2 regions of the Nocardioides sp. NPDC023903 genome follow, and region 1 is predicted to be linked to the other one. Evidence: riboswitches for the same ligand, from Rfam matches in the RefSeq annotation. Region 1 holds a riboswitch; the other holds the start of a gene.
The links. Region 1 has a riboswitch for cyclic di-AMP ahead of AB0F44_RS06030 (C40 family peptidase). Riboswitches for the same ligand answer to the same signal wherever they lie in the genome.

Region 1 (4,231 bases):
CCGGTGGTCAGCGGCGAACTGCGGCATGACCCCCTGCCACCGCTTCGCACTGCCTCCGAGCTCGTGCAACAGCACCATCGGCACCCCGTCCTCTGGGCCGTAGGCGTCATAGACGTACGCCGCCCCGCGGCCCGGGAGTGGAAGCCTGGTGCGCGTCAGCGCATCCATCAGGTCAGTTCTGTTCGGCCTTCTCGGCGCCGCGGCGCCACCGGATGCCGGCCTCGAGGAACCCGTCGATGTCCCCGTCGAAGACCGCCTGCGGGTTGCCGACCTCGTAGGTCGTACGCAGGTCCTTGACGATCTGGTAGGGGTTGAGGACGTAGTTGCGCATCTGGTCGCCCCAGGACGCGGCGACGTCGCCCTTGAGCTCCTTGAGCTGCGCCTCCTCCTCGGCCTTCTTCAGCGCGAGCAGCTTGGCCTTGAGGACGATCATCGCGGCGGCCTTGTTCTGCAGCTGCGACTTCTCGTTCTGGCAGGAGACCACGGTGCCGGTGGGGATGTGGGTCAACCGGACCGCCGAGTCGGTGGTGTTGACCGACTGGCCGCCGGGGCCCGAGGAGCGGTAGACGTCGACCTTGATGTCGTTCTCGTCGAGGTCGATCTCGTCGGTCTGCTCCAGCACGGGTACGACCTCGACCGCCGCGAAGGAGGTCTGGCGGCGGCCCTGGTTGTCGAACGGGCTGATCCGCACCAGGCGGTGCGTGCCGGCCTCGACCGAGAGGGTGCCGTAGGCGTAGGGGGCGTGGATCGCGAAGGTGGCGGACTTGAGCCCGGCCTCCTCGGCGTAGGAGGTGTCGAAGACCTCCACCGGGTACTTGTTGCGCTCGGCCCAGCGGACGTACATCCGCATCAGCATCTCGGCGAAGTCGGCGGCGTCGACGCCACCGGCGCCGGAGCGGATCGTGACCACGGCCTCGCGGGAGTCGTACTCCCCCGAGAGCAGGGTGCGGATCTCCAGGCTCTCGACCAGCTTCTTCACCCGGCGAAGCTCGGCCTCGGACTCGGCGAGCGAGTCGGCGTCGCCCTCCTCCTGGGCCATCTCGACCATCAGGCCGAGGTCCTCGATGCGGGTGTGCAGCTCGGTGAACTTGTTGAGCTCGCCCTGCAGCAGCGAGAGGCGGCCGGTGACGCGGGTGGCGTTGTCCTGATCGTCCCAGAGGTCGGGCGCGGCGACCTGCTCGCCGAGGTCGGCGATCTCCTTGCGCATCGCGTCCAGGTCCAGCACCTGGCCGATGGTCTGCATCGTTGCCTGGAGCTGCTTGATCTCGGTGTCGAATTCGGGGCCTGCCACGTCTTACAGGTTACTTGACGCGTGGTGCCGTACCCGATTCGCGGACCCTCAAATATGCGCTCGCCCTCCGGTAGGGGAACCGGAGGGCGAGCGCCAGGGGGATATATGGGTCCCGAGAAGCCTCAGGCCTGGTGGGTCGAGCCGGCGAACCAGCCGTCCCAGGCAGCCTCTTCACGAACGGCCGAGCCCGGCTTGGGGGCGTGCAGCATGATCGCCTGACCATTCTCCCAGCGCAGGAAGATGCCCACGTGGTAGACCGGGCTGCCCCAGAACATCAGGTCGCCGCGCTGGATCTGGTCGTTCGGGACCGTCGGCAGCGCAGCGGCCTGGTCCCGCGAGACCCGGGGAAGCTCGATGCCGGCGGCGCTGAAGGCGTACTGCGTCAGACCGGAGCAGTCGAACGAGCTCGGGCCGGTGGCACCCCAGACGTACGGGTCGCCGATCTGCTCCGAGGCGACGCTGATCGCCCGCTCGATCTTGCCCTCCTGGCTCGCGGCGAAGGCCTTCGCCTCTGCCTCGGCCTTCTTCTTGGCCTCTGCGGCCTTCTTGGCGGCGATCGCTGCCTTGCGCTTAGCCTCGGCTGCCTTGCGGGCTGCCTCGGCCTTGCGCTCCTGCACCTCGACAGCCCTCTCGAGCTGCTTGATGTCGGTGAGCATCGCGGTGGGGGTGGCCGAGGCCTCCAGGGTCGGAGCCTCCACCACCTTGGCCGACTCAGCGGTCGACTCGAGGGTGGTGGTCTCGTGGGAGACCGGGGCGGCGTTGGCGGCGGGCACCGCCACCAGGGCACCGGCGGCGATGCCGCTGGCGAGGGTGATGCGGCCGATGAGCTTGCCGTGGCCGCTGAGAGATCCTGCGATCGACCGGGCGATCGAGACGTTCGGCGACCTGAACGGGCGCGGCGCGCCTCGATGGGCAGGGTTGGATACGGACTTGGACATGCGTGAGTTCCTTCCCACGCCTGCGAGGTGAGCTGTCGGGTTCGGGCTAGAAGGTTGCCCGGCCATCAAACGATGGCTTCACCCCAAGCGACCGTCCGAGTTAGTCGCGTGGAACTTGGGTCCCCCGCTCCTGTCCCATACGTACTGCTGAGTGTGAGGGTAAGGGGGTTCAGTAGTAGGGGCCGGCTTCCGGAGGGACAGGATTCGGCGTGTACCCGGGGCCGGTCGTGCGTTCTGCACGGCTCATCCAAGGTGACATGCGATTTGGAACGGATCCAATCCCGAATGCCCGAATCCGGAGCACAAACGGCGTGTTCACGCGTGACTTTGCCGTCGTTTGTGAGTCATCTCACCGAGTGAACACGTGTCTGACGCCGTGTCGAACTTGCGTTTACTCCGCTGCTTCGAGTCGGAAACCGACTCCGCGGACCGCGACGACCTTCTCCTGGACACCGGCTGCCTCGAGCTTCTGGCGAAGGCGTCCGACGGTGACGTCGAGCGTCTTGGTCGAGCCGTACCAGTTCTCGTCCCAGACCTCGGCCATCAGCCGGTCGCGGGAGACGACCTTGTCGCGGGAGGCGGCCAGGACGGCCAGGAGCGCGAACTCCTTGCCGGTCAGGGTCACCTCACGCTCGCCGGCGTAGACCCGGTGGGCAGCGACGTCGATGCGCAGGGCGTCGTCGTCGGCGCCGGGCTCGACCGGACCCGAGCGGCGCAGGAGGGCGCGGACCCGCGCCTGGAGGACGGCCAGCGCGAACGGCTTGGCCAGGTAGTCGTCGGCACCGGCGTCGAGCCCGACGACCAGGTCGATCTCGGCGTCACGGGCGGTGAGGATCATGATCCCGCCCTCGTAGCCGTTGTCGCGTGCGGCCTTGCAGACCTCGAGCCCGTCCATGTCCGGAAGGCCCAGGTCGAGCAGCACCAGCTCGGCGTCGTACGGAGGTGCCAGGAGCTCCAGCGCCTTCTTGCCGGAGTCGACCCAGGTGACGTCATAGCCCTCACGCTGGAGCGTGCGCACCAGGGGAGCAGCGATGTCCTCTTGGTCTTCTACGACAAGCACGGAGTTCGACATGAAGAGAACAATAGTTACAGCCCCGTAGGGCTTGTGAAGAGATCCCCCCTTTCAGATAAGCGCGTGATCACATCGTTAGGTCCCAGCTGGTCGATACCGAGCGGATCCTCGGCCCCTTCGGAGACCTCGTCCCAGGTGACCGGGGCGGCGACCGTCGGCGTCGCTTTGCCTCGCAGCGAGTAGGGACAGATCGTCGTCTTCGATCCCGAGTTCTGCGACCAGTCCAGGAAAACCTTGCCTGACCTGCGGCTTTTGGTCATCGTCGCGGTGACCTTGCGCGGGTGGGCCTTCTGAAGCTCCTCGGCGATCTCCTTGGCCAGCGCCGTGGCGACGTCCGGCTCGACGGGCTCCGGCAGGGCCGCGTACAGGTGCACGCCCTTGCTCCCGCTGAGCACCGGGGTCGCGGCGAGGTCACGGGCGCCGAGCGCCTCTCGTACGAGCAGCGCAACCTCACAGCACTCCTGCAGACCGGCCGGCTCGCCGGGGTCGAGGTCGATCACGATCCGGTTCGCGCCGGCCGGGGTGCCGTCGGCGCCGACCGTCCACTGATGGACGTGCAGCTCCAGCGCGGAGAGGTTCGCGGCCCAGGTGAGCGCGGCGAGGCTGTCGAGGATCGGAAAGGTGAGTGTTCCCTCCCTGTGGTCGGCGGTTCGGGATCCCGTTGTCGGGACGATGACGGTGCGGACCCAGCTGGGGGTGCCGGCCGGTGCGTTCTTCTCGAAGAACGACATGTCGCCGATGCCGTGGGGCCAGCGGATCCTCGTCACAGCCCTGTCCTGGAGCTGGGGCAGGAGCGCCGGCGCGACCTGGGCGTAGTAGTTGAGCACCTCGCCCTTCGTCATGCCCGTACGCGGATAGAGCACCTTGCTGAGACTGGTCAGGGTCAGGACCCTGCCGTCGACCTCGACGCGTACCTCTTCTCGTTCGACC
Region 2 (4,231 bases), on a different contig from region 1:
GCCACCGCCAGGGCGGAGCCGACCCCGGTGAGCCCGCCCTCGCCGGCCAGGGCGGGGACGACCTCGGCCAGCCCGTTGACCGCGGCCGCCGCCTGGGCGGCCGGGTTGATGGCGTACGAGATCCACAGGGATGCCGCCAGGATGATCACCACCAGCGGCCCGAAGGCGTCGTGCGGGTGGAACAGCAGCCCGCCGGTGCGCTGGGAGATGAGCCCGAACTCGACCATCACGACCGCGATGGTGAGCATGAGTACGCCGCCGGCCGCCCAGCCGAGGAGCGCGGCCTCGCCCAGGCTCTCGTGGAGGCCGGGCACGGCCAGGAGCCAGCCGGATCCGATGACGCCGCCCGCGGCGAGACCGACGACCTCGACCAGGCTCAGCTTGTCGCCGTCCTCGGCGGGTCGCTCGTCCTTCTCGGGCTCAGCCGGGGCGGGCTCGACCGGCTTGACGGGCTCGGCCGGCTCGACGGGCTGGGCAGGCGCCGCCGCGGGCACCTGCGCCCGTCGCATCGCCTCGAAAGCGATCGCGGTCATCAGGCCACCGATGGCGGCGACCCAGAAGCTCGACTCGTGCAGCAGCTCGCGAAATCCCGGCGACTTGAGAGCGTTGAGCTGGACGCTGCCGTAGATGGACATCACGAATCCCGCGGCGCACAGGATCATCCTGCCGATCGCGCTGAGGGTGTGCCGCACGCGCTGGTCTCCCACTCCCGATGATTCGAACGTCGAGAGAACCTATCGAATCAGGGCGGTATGGCGCAGGAAGCCTGCTGGATCAACCCAGCAGCGGCGAGAGCGAGGAGAGCGGGACGGTGCGGGCGCCGGCGCGGCGTACATCCTTGACGACCTCGGCGTCGTCGGTGGCGACCAGGATGACGCGGCCGGCGGGCTCGGCGTCGACGAGGTCGCGGATGACGTCGTCGGCGATGACGCCCTCGGGGGAGAAGAGCACCTTGACGCCGCGCGGAGGCACGGCGGTGGGACGTACGGATGCGGAGTGGGCGTCGAAGACGACGGTCGTCTCGGCGCCGGTGCGGGCGGCGATGGGCGCGATCGCCCGCAGCAGCCGCAGCCGCTGGGCATCGAGCGCCGAGTCGGGCCACAGCGCCTTGGAGACGTTGTAGCCGTCCACGATCAGCCGGACCCGTGGCATGGCCAGGAACTGCTCGAGGTGGGCGCTGCTGGTGACCCCGGCACCGGCGGCGGCGTCCGCGGAGGCCAGCTCGGCCTCCACCCGCTCGCCCGGGGTGCCGGTGACCGGTGGCAGCGCCAGCTCGCGACGGAGGCCTCCGGCCGCGTCGAGCAGCGTGTCGAGCAGGAACCGGGCGCGCAGCGAGGCGTCCTCGCGGTCCGTCTTGGACGTACGCCGCTCGGCGGCGGCCTCGCGCTCCAGCTTGTCGATCTGGCTGCGGAGCTGACGCAGCTGGCGGTCACGCGCGGCGAGCTCGTCCTCGGCACGGGCGAGCGCCGCGCGGGTCTCGGTCAGAGCCGCGTCCAGTCCTGTGCCGGCCTCGCGGGCGGCGGCCCGGGCCTCGCCGAGCTTGCGTCGCAGGGCGGTGTTGTCGGCCTTGAGGTCGTCGAGGCGGGCCTTGCGGTCGGCACGGACCTCGCGGATCTCGTCCTCGGCCGCGGCGAGCTTGCTGCGCAGGCGGGCGACCTCGGCGTCGACCACGGGCACCGCGGCGGCGTCGAGCCGGTCCAGGGCCTCCTTGAGCGAGACCTCCCAGCCGTCGGGGCGGATGAGCCAGACGACGGCGGCCGCCTCGGCCGGGTCCTCGGGCAGGACCACGTCGTCGGAGGAGCCCTGGGGGACGTACGCCGGGCGCAGCTGGCTGCCGACCTTCTCCCGGACCTCGTCGTCACTCTCGAGCACCGAGGCGATCATCGCGCCGCCGGCCTTGGCGCGCCGGGCGGGCGCGAAGTCGGCGATCCGCTTGAGCGCGGGCGGGAGCCGCACCACGTCGGGAAGCACCCCGGCCGTGAGCGCGACGATGCGCCCCCGGACCGTGTCGGGGAGCGTCGCGTACGCGGAGACCTCCATGTTCCAAGTGTAGGGACCCGGTCCGCGATCGCCGCCTCGAATACCGTGCTGCGATGGTGATGACACGCCGCACGCAACCGGACGAAAGCAAAAATGTCGGTGCTCGGTGAGACCGTCACAGCATGACGACGAGAATCGACTGTGACACCTGCCTCGTGCGGGGACTGGCGTGCCACGACTGCGTGGTCACCGTGCTTCTGGGGCCGCCTCCGGAGCTGACCATCGAGGACGACGAGCGCCGGGCGCTCGACGTGCTGGCCGAAGGTGGACTGGTCCCGCCGCTGCGCATGGTGGAAGGGATGTAGCCGAACTTTTGGGCGTGGGTGGTTGGCAGGTGGGGGATGCCGTCGGCTAGTGTGCGCAGGAACTTGGCGCTCGTGGGAGTGGGTCAACCGGCCCACGCGAGTGTCGCGCTTAGTCCAGGCCCGCTTCGGGGCGGGCCAGGAGCCGGGGAACCACACCGGTCGTACGCCGCGAAAACGGAGTGCGATCACCTGGGGTGCATCCGCCGCAAGGGCGATCTGGGAGACCAGATCGAGGAGCGGTGGTAAGGCAGGTCGTGCCTGAACCCGTCAGCTCACCCGGTAGGCGTCAACGACTACACAAGGAGACCGTCCGCTCGTGACACGCGACCGGAAGCGACTCATTGCCGGAGTAGCCGGCATCGCCGCCATCGGTGTCGCCGGGATCATTCCCGCAGCGACCCCCGCCCAGGCAGAGCCCGACATCGACGACGTTCGCAAGAAGGTCGACAAGCTCTACACCCAGGCCGAGGCGGCCAACGAGGACTACAGCAACGCCAAGCTGCGGCTTCAGGACCTCAGGGACCAGCTCGACGACCTCAGCTCCGACGAGAAGCGTCAGAGCAAGGAGCTCGACAAGATCCGCGCCGAGCTCCGTGACTCCGTGCTGCGGCAGTTCGAGGGCTCCGACGTCTCTGCCGTCGGCCAGGTGATCACCTCCGAGGACCCGCAGGAGTTCCTCGCCGGTCTCTCCACCGTCTCGTCCTACAACGCGCTGCAGGCCGACCTGCTGGCTCGGTACAACACCGAGGCGGAGGCCCTTCAGGTTCGCCGCGAGGCCACCGAGGACGCCAAGTCCCAGATGGCCAAGGTCAAGTCGACCATGCAGCAGAAGAAGAGCGAGATCGACAAGAAGTACGAGGCGGCCCAGGCCGAGCTCGACGAGCTGGAGGCCGATGAGCTGGAGGAGTTCCAGTCCACCGACACCAGCATCCCCTCCAACCTGCCGCCGCCCTCTGGCCGCGCCAAGGTGGCCGTCGACTACGCCCTCGCCCAGGTCGGCGACGCCTACGTCTACGGCGCCACCGGCACCGAGTCGTGGGACTGCTCCGGTCTCACCATGGGTGCCTGGGGCCAGGCCGGCGTCTCGCTCCCGCACTCCTCCTCGGCGCAGTACAGCAGCGGACCCCAGGTCTCGCGCGACCAGCTCGCCCCCGGTGACCTGGTCTTCTACTACAGCCCGATCAGCCACGTCGGCATCTACATCGGCAACGGCATGATCGTGCACGCCTCCAACCCGAGCACCGGTGTGAAGGTCTCCCCGATGGACGAGATGCCCTACACGGGCGCCGTCCGCCCGGGCTGAGAGTTTGACCCAGCACCCCGAAGGGGCCGATCGTTCGCAGGTGCGAACGATCGGCTCTCTTCTTTCCCGCCCGGTCCTGATCGGGACCGGGCTGGTGCTGGTGATGCTGCTCGCCGGGTTCGTCGGCTGGCGGCTGACCGGCGGGGGCGAGTACGTCGCGCCGACACCGAGCACCGCGCCGGTCGTGCGCGCCGACACCGAAGGCGCCCGGGCCTCGCTGGCGGAGCTGGTCGACGGCGTACGTGAGGGGGCGAAGCCCGAGGGCGATGACGCCGCCTCGGTGGCGGTGCGCAACGCCCAGGCCATCGGCCTCGGGGACGTCACCGCGAGATACGTCGCCGAGGCGGACAACGTGGAGCAGGACGGCTCCTGGACGGCCGACGTCGAGATGTCGTGGCGCATGCCCGGCGATCCCGCGCTGACCGAGGAGCTGAAGGTCGGCTTCGACGCCGACGGCGCGATCACCGGGTTCTCGGCGGCCCAGGGCACCCGGCTGCCGCTGTGGCTCAGCGGCCCGGTCGAGGTGCGCCGCACCGGCTCCACCCTCGTCGTCGTCCAGGCCTCCGCCGAGGTCGCCGACCGC

Region 2: it holds a riboswitch for cyclic di-AMP, as region 1 does, so the genes downstream of both, AB0F44_RS13380 (NlpC/P60 family protein) here and AB0F44_RS06030 (C40 family peptidase) in region 1, are expected to answer to the same signal.

Annotation. Positions count from the first base shown of each region.
Region 1 is NZ_JBEZZS010000003.1:216,861-221,091, reverse strand. Features, by position in the region: gene AB0F44_RS06040 (alpha/beta hydrolase) at 1-168, opposite strand, end outside; gene prfB (peptide chain release factor 2) at 173-1,291, opposite strand; gene AB0F44_RS06030 (C40 family peptidase) at 1,414-2,229, opposite strand; cyclic di-AMP (ydaO/yuaA leader) riboswitch at 2,235-2,406, opposite strand; gene AB0F44_RS06025 (response regulator transcription factor) at 2,621-3,301, opposite strand; gene ligD (non-homologous end-joining DNA ligase) at 3,316-4,231, opposite strand, start outside.
Region 2 is NZ_JBEZZS010000010.1:118,085-122,315, reverse strand. Features, by position in the region: gene AB0F44_RS13395 (APC family permease) at 1-692, opposite strand, end outside; gene AB0F44_RS13390 (NYN domain-containing protein) at 775-2,040, opposite strand; gene AB0F44_RS13385 (hypothetical protein) at 2,163-2,345, shown strand; cyclic di-AMP (ydaO/yuaA leader) riboswitch at 2,442-2,646, shown strand; gene AB0F44_RS13380 (NlpC/P60 family protein) at 2,662-3,648, shown strand; gene AB0F44_RS13375 (hypothetical protein) at 3,689-4,231, shown strand, end outside.